3 regions of the Paenibacillus terreus genome follow, and region 1 is predicted to be linked to each of the others. Evidence: predicted binding sites of a transcription regulator. Region 1 holds the regulator's gene; each other region holds the start of a gene.

Evidence for each region. Region 1 encodes LexA, which represses DNA repair genes until DNA is damaged. Its sites were predicted from a motif close to CGAACATATGTTCG; they were not measured.
Region 2: recA (recombinase RecA) is a predicted target of LexA. The motif match lies at 1,948-1,961, and genes of this name have one in related genera.
Region 3: ACE5KN_RS00635 (YhjD family protein) is a predicted target of LexA. The motif match lies at 1,549-1,562, and genes of this name have one in related genera.

The regions. Positions count from the first base shown of each region.
Region 1 covers NZ_JBHIRX010000005.1:262,716-266,991, forward strand. The annotation lists gene glnA (type I glutamate--ammonia ligase) at 1-1,062, shown strand, start outside; gene lexA (transcriptional repressor LexA) at 1,624-2,250, opposite strand; gene ACE5KN_RS12370 (LysM peptidoglycan-binding domain-containing protein) at 2,537-2,902, shown strand; gene ACE5KN_RS12375 (DUF896 domain-containing protein) at 3,061-3,264, shown strand; gene ACE5KN_RS12380 (hypothetical protein) at 3,378-3,902, shown strand; gene ACE5KN_RS12385 (HAD family hydrolase) at 3,967-4,276, shown strand, end outside.
Region 2 covers NZ_JBHIRX010000001.1:438,723-442,998, reverse strand. The annotation lists gene ACE5KN_RS02070 (regulatory protein RecX) at 1-723, opposite strand, end outside; gene recA (recombinase RecA) at 817-1,878, opposite strand; gene ACE5KN_RS02060 (competence/damage-inducible protein A) at 2,104-3,369, opposite strand; gene pgsA (CDP-diacylglycerol--glycerol-3-phosphate 3-phosphatidyltransferase) at 3,475-4,062, opposite strand.
Region 3 covers NZ_JBHIRX010000001.1:129,050-133,325, forward strand. The annotation lists gene ACE5KN_RS00620 (xanthine phosphoribosyltransferase) at 1-87, shown strand, start outside; gene ACE5KN_RS00625 (hypothetical protein) at 192-521, shown strand; gene ACE5KN_RS00630 (hypothetical protein) at 652-891, shown strand; gene ACE5KN_RS00635 (YhjD family protein) at 943-1,464, opposite strand; gene ACE5KN_RS00640 (glycoside hydrolase family 43 protein) at 1,690-3,180, opposite strand; gene ACE5KN_RS00645 (ArsR/SmtB family transcription factor) at 3,354-4,259, shown strand.

The DNA of each region.
Region 1 (4,276 bases):
CTTATCTGTGACGTTTACATGCCCGACGGATCCCCTTTTGCCGGAGACCCGCGCGGCATTCTGAAGAGGGTGTTGAAGGAAGCGGAGGAAATGGGCTTTACGTCCATGAACGTGGGGCCTGAACCCGAATTCTTCCTGTTCAAAACCGATGAAAAAGGAAATCCGACCGAAGAGCTGAATGACAGAGGCGGTTACTTTGATCTCGCTCCTACAGACTTGGGGGAGAACTGCCGCCGCGAAATCGTGCTGACTTTGGAAGAGATGGGCTTTGAAATCGAAGCTTCCCACCACGAAGTGGCTCCTGGGCAGCATGAGATTGACTTCAAATATGCCAACGCTATTAAAGCAGCCGACCAGATTCAAACGTTCAAGCTTGTGGTGAAAACGATCGCTAGACAGCATGGCCTGCATGCAACGTTCATGCCAAAGCCGTTATTTGGTGTAAATGGTTCCGGTATGCACTGCCATCAATCGCTGTTCCAGGGCGGCGAGAATGCTTTTTATGATGAAAATGACAAGCTCGGCCTGAGCCGGACAGCCCGCCATTATATGGCCGGTATTCTGAAACATGCCCGCGCCATGGCGGCAATTACGAACCCGACTGTGAACTCGTACAAACGTCTTGTGCCTGGTTATGAAGCACCTTCTTACGTGGCCTGGTCTGCAAGCAACCGCAGCCCGATGATCCGTATACCGGCTTCGCGCGGTCTGAGCACTCGTGTTGAAGTTCGCAATCCGGACCCTGCCGCCAATCCTTATCTTGCGCTGGCTGTAATGCTTAAAGCAGGTCTGGATGGTATCAAGCGCGAGCTTTCACTGCCAGCGCCAATCGACCGCAACATTTATGTTATGACGGAAGAGGAACTGGTGGAAGAAGGGATCGCCAGCCTGCCGGCTGATCTGAAAGAGGCGCTTGGCGAGCTGCTGCGCAGCGAAGTCATTGCCGACGCGCTTGGCGACCACGCTCTTGCATATTTCTACGAGCTCAAAGAGATCGAATGGGATATGTACCGCACTCAGGTACACCAATGGGAGAGAGATCAGTATTTGACTCTATACTAAGGGAGAGAGTCCCTGGCGTGCCAGCGCTGGGGGCTTTACCTTTTTAGGTGGGAAAAAACGTACAAAAATGAAGTTTGGACGGAAAAAAGCCTTGGAGTGCCAAGGCTTTCGGGTGTGAATAGTCACAGTTGCATGAGGCTGCTTAGCGGCCTCTTCTTTTTTTGCCGACAGAACAGATGTAGCAGCTTGGGTCGTTTCTCACGGATACAGGAAATACATGATGCGGAACTGCAACCGGATGGCAACGGTTGATCACTTCAATGGGGTGAACTACCGGAACGACCGTTGGATAATAGCGATCATTGACGAATCGAATTGGAGGGTAGACGATGGGTCCTGCTGTTGGATAAAAAGACATACTGACAACTCCTTTCGGATATGTTGATATAACATATGCCATTTAGCCGCGCTTGACTGGACAATTGCCTGACGGCAGGCATTCATCAGCATTCGCACAGAAGCAGAATCAATCAGTTATTAGTTTAACTTTAGATAGACAGAAACACCCCTGCATTTATGCTGGATCGCACAAATGCAGGGGTGTGTTCGGTCTAAGATGGTCTAGTGGAAATCCCTGAACAAACCGACTACCTTGCCCAGTATGCTGACTTTGGTCAAGCGGAGCGGTTCGTATTTCGGATTCTCGGGTTGAAGCCGAACATGATCTTTCTCTTTGTAGAAGGTCTTCACAGTTGCTTCGTCATCCTCGGTCATCGCCACGACGATGTCTCCATTATTGGCCGTTTGCTGCTGTCTTACAATAACAAAGTCCCCGTTGGTGATGCCGGCTTCAATCATACTGTCCCCTACAACAGACAGCATAAACATCTTGTCATCACCAACAAATTGCTGAGGCAGTGGAAAATAATCCTCAATATTCTCCGTAGCCGTAATCGGAAGGCCTGCGGTTACCTTGCCGACCACCGGAACCCGGGTTACCGTGTAGTTGAACATATGTGTCTGATCCGAATCCTCCTGGCCAAGCAACTCAATGGCCCGCGGCTTGGTGGGATCCCGGCGGATTAGCCCCTTCTTCTCGAGCCGGTCAAGATGTCCATGGACAGTAGAGCTGGAAGCAAGTCCGACCGCCTCCCCAATCTCTCTTACAGAGGGAGGATATCCCTTTAAGCGAACCTCATTACGTATAAATTCCAAAATTGCCTGCTGTCTGCTGGAAATCTTAGACATGTCCCATCAACCCCATTTAAGTAACGTTTGGGAAAATTATAACATAGAACTGCCGTTCGTACAAACATAAGTTCTGAAAGTCGGCAAACAATTTGCAGAGGCAGAGTATCAGCTGTTCAGTAAGCTGTATAGCCGTAAACCGGGCTTTTACAGTTACGTTTTTCTCGTGAAATCAGGAAATATTAAAAATAGGGAACCTGTGTTCTAATTTTCGCTTGAACAAAACATGTGTTCGTGTTATAGTGTTCTCGAAATAAACAAGAACAAATGTTTGGAGGTTGTTAACATGTTAAAATACAGCTCCTATCAAAGCATATATAATACGGCCGTGGCGCAGGGTGGACACACGGGCGGTAGAACCGCAGGGCAGAACAGTAGTCCACTGATCAGCATGCTTCGTTTATTCGTTGCCGTAATTGTGCTCTGGATTTCTTTTGCCGGCCTGTTTACAGTATTTGCAGGTTCGTCCGATTTGCATGCATCCAATGAGAAGGTGGTTGTGCTTACGGGGGACACGCTGTGGGGAATTGCACAAGAACATAAACCGGACTACATGGATACGAGAGTTTATATAGAAGGAATTATTCGGATCAACGGGCTCGAAAGCTCCGGAATCAGGGCAGGAGATGTGCTGCTGCTGCCGGAATTTTGAGGGTTTGCCTGCTGCAGCCGAATCATATATATAGTTCTCAACATATGGGATTATGACGAATATGAACGAATGGAACGGAGCTTGCGGGGGAACCTTGACAAGCTCTTTTTAACGTGTCAAAGTGTATAATATCTTTGCGTATTTGGAGGGGACAAAATTTGGATATTGACAGCTTGGTGGCGCGCATTAATGAGCTGGCGCGCAAAGCAAAAGGAGAGGGCCTGACCGAAGCCGAAACAAAGGAGAGAGCCGAGCTTCGTGAAATTTACCTGGGTAACATCCGCCGAAACTTCCGGCAGCAGCTGGAATCCATCGAATTTGTGGATGAAGAGCCGGACAATGGCAAAGGACCGAAGCATTAAATACATTTATAACGATATACAGCCGGTACTTGGGTCCGGTCCGCTTGCCGGCGGCCCGGGCAGAGGCACCGTCACTATATAACCGTTACTATTTAGAGGAAGGAAAAGTGCATATGGCCGGTTCATTTGAAAGAAAAGTTCGCAAAAACATGGAGAAGGTGAACAAGCAGCGTAAAAAGCAGGGGGGCCAACCGATCGGCAGCAGCACGGGAAATGCTGGTGATACATATTATGGGCGCAATCTGACGGTTCCGATTATGCTGGTGGGCCTGTCCGTCCTGTACCTGGTCTTGACCATGTTCTGGACACAGGTGGGCATGAGAGGTATGGATTGGCTTGTGTTTGGGCTCTATATGCTGCTCGCGGTCGTATTTTTTCTCCGCCGTCCGTATTTGCGGGTTGGCAAAAACACGCTGTATACGCTGAAGGGCGGAAGGGAGCGTTCCATGCCTGCGGATCAGATTAAGAGCATCCAGGTCCAGTCCGGATATGTTATCGTTGAGAAGCAGGGCAAAGGCGGCAACTGGATTTTCAACAAAACGCTGGGCCGTTATGATATCGAGACAATCGCGGAACGGCTTGAGAAATTTGCAGCCGCCAACCAGCTTCCGTTTCAAGCGGAAGGGTCAAATAAGTAATCACGCACGGGGAACAGGATACAGCAGCCATCAGGTTAATTGAATGAAGGAGTGGACGAGCGGGATGACGATTGAAGCGGTCATGTTTGATCTGGATGATACGCTGCTTTGGGATGAGCGCAGTGTTGAGGAAGCATTTGCGGCGGTATGTCAGACGGCCTCCAAGGCAACCGGAGTGGATCCGGTCAAGCTGGAGGAAGCGGTAAGGACAGAAGCCAGATTACTTTATGAATCCTATGAAACCTTCCCTTTTACCAAAATGATAGGCATTAATCCTTTTGAGGGCTTGTGGGCAACCTTTGCCGGGGGAGATCAGCCTGAATTCCGGCAGCTGGAACAGCTGGCACCTGTTTACCGCAAGGAATCCTGGAAAA
Region 2 (4,276 bases), on a different contig from region 1:
TTCATCTTCTTCTGCTTCCAGGGCTGCCTGTTCACCACGCAGCAATGACTGAAGCACTCTTCTGGTTATTTCGCCCGAATAGCCTCGCCTCATTAAATATGAATAGGTTTTGCGCTTTTTTTCGCTCGCTTCACCGCGAGTCTGATTCCATTTCTTCTGTCCTGCCTGCAATGCGCTCTCCCATTCTTCCGCTTCACTGATATCACCAAGCGCCTCGGCAATAATTGACCTGTCCACTCCTTTTTGCTGCAGCTCCTGCCTGATCCATAATTTCCCTTTCCTTTGGCCGGAGATGCGCTGCTGTGCCCACTGTCTCGCATACAGCCCGTCGTCCACCAGCTTCTCCTTCTCCAGACGTACCAGGGTTTCGTCTACGACTGCCGGTTCCAGTTCTCTCTCCAGCAAACGCCTTGAGAGCTCCTGACGTGTACGGGGCTTGCGTGCCAAATACTGCAGTGACATCACATATGCCTGCTGTCTCTCATCTGCCATGACAATATCCGACAGCTCGGTTTTATTGAAAACCGACCCCTTGGTCATACGGTATTTGATCATGACATCCTCAAGAACAGACAGCGAATACGGTCCGAAATGTATAATATACCTGCCCCGCATGCGGCGCTTCCCCTGCTCTACCCTGGTAATTTCGAGTTCCTCATCGGCCGGGAAATGTTCTATGCCCTGCTGGATTTTATGCTCCTCTTCCGTCGGCTCATGCTTCATTCCTCAAAGACCCTTTCTTGACTTACCTTTTTTCTAGCTCAAAAGAAAACGTCCTGCTGATCGAGCAGGACGCCATTTTAATCCATATGATTATTATTCAAGCTCAAGCAGTTCTTGTTCTTCTTTGGCTTCCTTCGCAAGATCCTCAGCGCTCGGAGCTGCAACTGTCGTAGTGAGGTTGCTTGCAGCGCGGATTTTCTGTTCAATGGCATTCGTCAGGTTCGGATTTTCTTTCAGGAACTGCTTGGCGTTCTCACGACCTTGACCAAGGCGTTCCCCTTCATAGGAATACCAAGCGCCGCTCTTATCAACGATATCAAGCTCGGTACCCATATCCAGCAGGCTGCCTTCCTTGGAAATGCCTTCCCCGTACATAATATCCACTTCGGCTTGTTTGAAAGGAGGGGCCACTTTATTTTTAACAACTTTAATCCGGGTACGGTTACCCACAACGTCGTTGCCCATTTTCAAGCTTTCCACACGGCGCACATCCAGCCGGACTGTGGAGTAAAACTTCAGAGCACGGCCGCCTGGCGTCGTTTCCGGGTTGCCGAACATAACGCCGACTTTCTCACGCAGCTGGTTGATGAAGATCGCAATGGTTTTCGATTTGTTGATGGCACCGGAGAGCTTGCGCAGAGCCTGGGACATCAGACGCGCCTGCAAACCCACATGCGAATCTCCCATTTCACCTTCGATTTCAGCCTTCGGCACGAGAGCCGCTACCGAGTCAATGACAATGATATCTACTGCACCGCTGCGCACAAGCGCTTCAGCAATCTCCAAAGCCTGTTCACCCGTGTCCGGCTGGGAGAGCAGCAGCTCGTCAATATTAACGCCCAATTTGTTGGCATAAGAAGGATCCAGGGCATGCTCCGCATCAATGAAGGCAGCCTGTCCGCCTGTTTTCTGTACTTCAGCAATCGCGTGCAGCGCTACTGTCGTTTTACCCGAAGATTCCGGTCCGTATATTTCAATAATTCGGCCTCTCGGAAAGCCGCCGGTTCCTAACGCAATATCCAGAGCAATCGATCCACTGGGAATTGTTTCTACTTGCATGTGAGTCGATTCACCCAGCTTCATAATTGAACCTTTACCAAATTGCTTTTCTATTTGACGGAGCGCCATATCCAGCGCAGCACGACGATCTGACAATTAGCTCACATCCTTCATTGTTTATATTATTATAATACCTTGTTTGGACACGTTTGCCAAGCATTTTTTCGAACATACATTCGTTTTTTTACGTAGTCTGATAACATCCGACAATAGTGGATCGGACCATTTCAATGAGAAAAAGAAGCCGCACCACTTCCTTTGACAAAAAAAGAACCGTTGGCAATTTTGTTGCCACGGTTCTTCCGTATGATTCAGATTATATCATTCTTTTTCATTTTCAACAAGCCGGCGCCACAGTCTGTACAGAATGGCCTTGGCCGAGCGGATGCGGATCGTTTCCCGGTTGCCGTTCAGGCGCAGCTCATGAACCTCTGTCTTCTTGCCCCGCTCCGCGATCCCGATATAGACAAGCCCTACCGGCTTGAGCTCGGAATAACCGGGACCCGCCACGCCGGTAACCGACAGCCCGAAATCGCTGTCCATGATCATTCTGACCTGCTCTGCCAGCACCTGCGCCACTTCCGGACTCACCGCTCCCGGGCTGTTCTCTCCCTCAAGATAATCATGGGGCACATTCAGCAGCTTCTTCTTGATCTCATTGGAGTAGCAAACGATGCCGCCTTTGAAAATCGTAGCGCTGCCCGGTATGGATGTAAGCATCTCCATGACGAGACCGCCGGTGCAGCTTTCCGCCGCTCCAACCGTCAGCCCCAGTCTGCCCATCCATTCCACAATGACTTTTTCGAGCGGCACATCTTCACTCGCATACAAGTACTCCGGCAGACGCTGCTGAATCTGAACCTCGGCCGCATTCAGCTTGATAAGCGCTTCTGCTTCGCTCGCCGCCTTCGTAGACACCCTGATCGTCACTTCCCCTTCCTTGGCGTAAGGGGCGATCGTCGGATCACTCTGCTCCTTAATCAGATCGATCAGCTTCGTTTCAAGCGCAGATTCGCCGATGCCGGCAAACTTAAGCATTTTAGAATAGATTGCCATTTCACTGCCGCCCAATGCGTGCTGAAGAAGCCACGGTTTTGCCTCCTGTTCGAACATCGGCTTTAATTCCTTGGGGGGACCCGGCAAAATAACATAATATTTCCCCTCTTGCACAAGCGCATTGCCCACAGCCAGCCCGGTTTCATTCTTCAGCGGTGTGGCATCGTCAATCGTCAAGGCCTGACGGCGGTTGTTCTCCGTCATTTCAACTCCGCGATCCCTGAAGAAACCTTCGACCTTATCCATTGATAATCTGTCGATATGCAGGTCGCGTCCCAGCACGGCAGCGATGGCATCTTTGGTCAGATCATCCTGGGTCGGCCCCAACCCGCCGGAAAACAGAATAATGTCCGCCCGGCTTTGCGCCGTTCTTATCGCCTCCTGAAGGCGTGTCATATTGTCTCCTACCACGGTTTGAAAATAGACATCAACCCCGATCGCCGCCAGCTCCTGGGATAAATACTGGGCGTTTGTGTTCACAATTTGCCCGAGCAACAATTCGGTGCCTACTGCGATGATTTCCGCTTTCATATCGTTGCCTCCCATATCAATTCATATCGTATCTTTCCGCTGCTCCAAAAGAAAAAGCAATAGGCCATCCTATTGCATTCATCTTCAAACACAGAAAGCCTGTGCTCAAGCTTTGGAGGAACGGAGCAGGTGCCTATTCTTTACAAAATAATCATACCCTGAATAAATGGTAATGAAAGCAGCCGCCCAGATCGAAATTTGATCAAACGGAATTCCCATAAAGACAAAAGGGAAGTTGTTGATCAGCAAAGCCACGATCGCCACGATCTGTATGACCGTTTTCAGCTTGCCCCAATTGCTCGCAGCCACCACAGAGCCGTCAAGCAGCGCAATCTGCCGCAGTCCGGTAACGGCAAACTCCCGGCTTACAATCACTACGGCTACCCAGGAATCCAGCTTCCCCATCTCCACAAGGGAGATGAGCACTGCCGTAACCAGGAGCTTATCCGCCAGCGGATCAAGCAGCTTGCCCAAATTGGTCACCATGTTGTGTTTGCGGGCCAGGTATCCGTCGATACCGTCCGTACTTGCGGCCACAATGAAAATAAGCGCGGCAAGCAGCTGGTTGAAAGGCAGGCTGAATGATCCCCATTGCAGCGGGCCGGGATAGAAGTCAAATTCCACCAGCAGAGAGATCATCATAAGCGGAATAAGGCAAATCCGCGCCAGTGTAATTTTGTTGGGTAAATTCACAGCACACTCTCCCCTGACATTCTTTATAGAGGTAGTTCAAAAAGTCATCTTTTGATCACGAAGTCAATCAGGAAGCGGACTCGACATCGAATCTTGAATTCAGCCGGGCCTAAGCGGATGCTTCCGAAGCATGTTTCCTGCAGAAACATTTCAGGTGCTCACGTACCCCAAGAACGCTCCGCTCCTCAGCCCCTATCTTCATCCAACTCCAGCG
Region 3 (4,276 bases), on a different contig from region 1:
CGCACCATTCGCGAGCAGGGAATCCGGATTGAATCGCTTGTGCGGATTGCATCATTATCTGATGGAACGGTTCAGTTTGCCGAATAGTAACATTTCTCCGATTTCCCGACCTAATTTATGGCAATACCTTTGCAACGAAGGGGATATCGCTTATAATGTAGTTAAGGTTTTTAGGGAGAGGAGGCAGCAACATGGGGAAAGAACAATTGACGGAGCAATACTTTCTGGAAAAGTTGGCGGCGGCAAAAACTCATTTTGAACGTGCCCTGGATTGTAAGCATACAGAGTTTGATGATCTGTATCCCTATATGATCGAGCATCCTCAGTTTTTCTGGTATAAGCGTTATGTAGCCTGGTCTGAATTACTGACACTCGTTAACTTGTGCGAGGATCTGTCATTTCCTTGGAAGGAACAGTTTACTCCTCATCAGGTATCGTATGTAGAACAACGTGTGTTGTCTGCAAAAGTGCTTGATTTCTGGTTTGAGAAGAACGACAGCAAAGAGCATGCACAGCGTTAACCGTTAATCATTCAGGACAATTGTTGCTTAGTCGGCATTCCATATATCACAAAAGTGAGGCCTAAATGATTGAACATTTAGGTCTCTTTTTCATAGGACTTGATGTAGCAAAGAGAGAGAAGGTGAGTCAATGATCAGTGATGAACTGTTGGATTCCTACCGGGTTTCGGGAGAGAAGGTGCGGGTGATCCGGGACGCCCTGAAGGAAAATGATGTAGTTGGTATCGTGCTTGCATGGGATGAAGAGCATGTGCTGATTCGCAGACCGAATCGGAGAATCGTGAAGCTCAGTAGAAGTTATAAAGTGCAGCCGTTCAAGGAACCCCGTCCGGATACCCTGGACCTGGAACAGAATGATGCCTCCTTGTAGAAGCATGCTAAAAGAGCAGGAAATCTCTTAGGGTTTCCTGCTCTTGATATATTAACCTCTTGCCACTGCAGCGGCAGGGCGGCGAAAAGGTCTACGCTGTGGTGAGGCGGACACGGCTGCAGCCTGCCGGGAACGGCGTCCGATATAGCGGGATGGCTCGATGCGTCTGTATGGTTCAACTCCCGTGGACACCGAAGTGACCGGCAGGGAGGTTGACAATCCCAGGTAGGCCCGCATTCGTTCATACATTTCCTGACGGAATTCAGGCATCGGGATACTGATTTCACCTTCGGAGTCACCGCAAATGTATGACGCTTGCACAGCGGATTCGTTCTGCCGGATATGATGAACAGCGATACCGCGTTTCCTGAACTCATGCTTGACCTCGGACATCAGAATACCGGTTCGGTCTGCTCCGGAGTTGACGAGTTCTACATATAAATCCGGTGTTTTCAGCACACCGCTGTCTTCCAATATATGACTATCCCGCTCAAAAACCTTCTGAATAAACAGCAGGAGCAAGTAATTTTTAATTAAAGCCAAATCTTCTTTCGTAACGACTGCAGTAATCATATCTAGTCACCGCCTTCGATTATTTGAGTTTTTATCATAGTCACACTGACAGGAACCTATGTTCTTGTTTGTTCTTATTTTAACCGAACATATGAGCGGTAATCAAGACGAATATGGAAAAAACACCGCTTTTCGCAAAAAAAATTCCGAATCAAAAAGCCGATTCCCAGGTTAATCCTGAGTAACCGGCTTTACATTTTTCCAGGTATTCGTTTAAGGAGAGGTTTAAAGATAATCACACTTAAATTTTGAAAACTCAGCCATAGAGCCTTCCCCAGAGGCATATAGACCGATGAGCACGCCTGTAAATCCTCCCGCAACTTCAGATGAAAGGTATCTGGTTTGAGCCGTGCCTAAGAGGATGTCTTTCCCGTTTGCGTGAATGAGGAAGCTATAGCGCTCATGACTTGCCCGTATCATCAGAGCAGCATGGTTCTCACTTCCCAAGTCCACTTCATGTTCAACGGATTTAATATCGCCGATATTTAGGCGCTCGATCACTTTATAACCATTCTCATCTTTACGTACTGCTAAATCATAATGATGATTTTCATCCATATAGAGCGTGATGCCGGCTTCTCCGCTTGCAAGCTGTACATCGCAAGAGATTTCCGCGTTGAAGTCCCTTTGGCGAATGCCTATAAATGTCGGGGATTCCGGCATATCCAGGGTAACTCCGGTCCCTCTAAGCTTTACCTTATCGAACTCTAACATATAATTCTCCGCAACAGGATGACGGAGATAACACCAGTCCAGATTCCATTCCGTGTTTTCGAAAGTAAAGGTCTTTTTTTCTTGCTGCACGACATGGCTTGGGATGCGGTCGGTCTCAAAGCTGGTAAGGGTGGTGCCGTTATGTCCTGCCGTAAACCAGTCATCCTCCCCGAAAGTAACCGGTGTCAGGAAAACTTCGCGGCCAAGGTGATGATAGGTAAGCCAGCGGCCGATTTGACGGAAGCCCAGATGCAGCATCCACCAATTTCCATCATGATCTTGAATCAGATCGCCATGGCCAGCCCCCTGTACCTCATAACCGCCCAGATTTCGATTGGTCAGTACCGGATTGTTCGGATAGGCTTCGAACGGATCTGAGATCGAATCTGCCCGTGCATAAGTGACCATATGGCCATATTCCGTTCCGCCTTCAGACACCATTAGATAATAACGGCCATTTATTTTATACATATGTGGGCTTTCCAAATATCGTCCGCCTGTTCCGCGCCAAATCGAACGGCTTGGCGATAGCTTGCCGCCTGTTTCAATGTCAATTTCACACTGAGCAATCCCGCCAATCCCGTAATCGTCTTTCCCGTTGCTCATAAAGAATGCCTTTCCGTCTTCAAAATACAAATCAGGATCGATTCCTCCCTGATCCACATAGATCGGTTCAGACCATTCACCATAAATATCGTCAGTCCATACATAGAAATTTTGATGAGTGGTGTCGTTGGTCGTGGTCATGTAGAATCTCCCGTTGTTGTACCGGATCGTGGGAGCGAAAACTCCGCCGGAACTGCCCACCTTGCCGAGTTGAATCTGACTCTCTCTGGTTAGACAATGACCGATCTGCTTCCAGTTAATGAGGTCTTTGCTCTCAAAAATCGGAACGCCGGGGAAGTAATGAAAGGAACTGCAGACCAGATAATAGGTATCTTTTACTTTGCATACACTGGGATCAGGATAAAATCCTTTGATGACCGGGTTATTGTACTTCATAGTTCCACCTCTTTCATAAATTCATAATTATATAAATCTAATGCGATCGGTAACTAAGGAAATTAAACACCATCGTTTAAAGCCTTGCAATGGATTAGGCTTGATGGTTCATGTTAAATCTTTTAAATTTATATATATGTGATTTCAATAAATGCGGTCAGGAGACTATGATGATCATAAAAGCGAATGGGGAATCCCAATTTATGCCGTTATACGAAGCGTTGGCGAGCGAAGTCAGATGGAAAATTATGAGTCTCATTGCCGATAACGAGATGAATGTGAAGGATATTGCGGATAGGCTGGAGCTCAGTCCCTCTATCGTCACCATGCACATCCGAAAACTCGAAAAAGCCGGGCTCATCGGAAGCCGCAGGGTGCGGCTGGGCGGGGGAACACACAAAATGTGTTTCCTCAAACAAAAAAACATCGAGATTGAGCTGCCGTCTGCCAGCCACACCACGAAGATCAGCGAGCAGAGTATTTCAGTCGGTCACTACACCGCTTTTGAAGTCCATCCTACTTGCGGACTCGGTACGCGCGAGAAAGAAATCGGAGTTTGGGATGACCCGCGCTACTTTCTCGATCCCGAGCGGGTTCATGCCGCCATTCTGTGGTTTGGGTGGGGTTATGTTGAATACAAAATGCCTAACTATTTGCTTGCCGATCAAACCGCGAACGCTATCGAAATCTCAATGGAGATTGCTTCGGAAGCTCCTGGCTTAAGAGATTATTGGCCTTCGGATATTGAGTTCACATTCAACGGCATCTCTCTTGGCACATGGACAAGCCCGGCTGACTTTGGAAGAGCTGCGCGGGGGAGATTTACACCCGCATGGTGGCATCGAAATGTGAATCAATACGGGTTATTAAAGACGATCCGCATTGATGCATCGGGTACATTTATAGATGGTGAGAAGATGTCGGAGGTGACTCTTGCGAATATAAAGCTGCGAGAACCGTTCTGGACACTTCGATTCGCGGTTGATGAGCAGGCAGTTAATGTAGGAGGATTGACACTCTATGGTTCCGGATTCGGCAATCACAATCAAGATATTGTAATCCGCACGTATCTTAAATAGCAGTCAGGACCAAGACG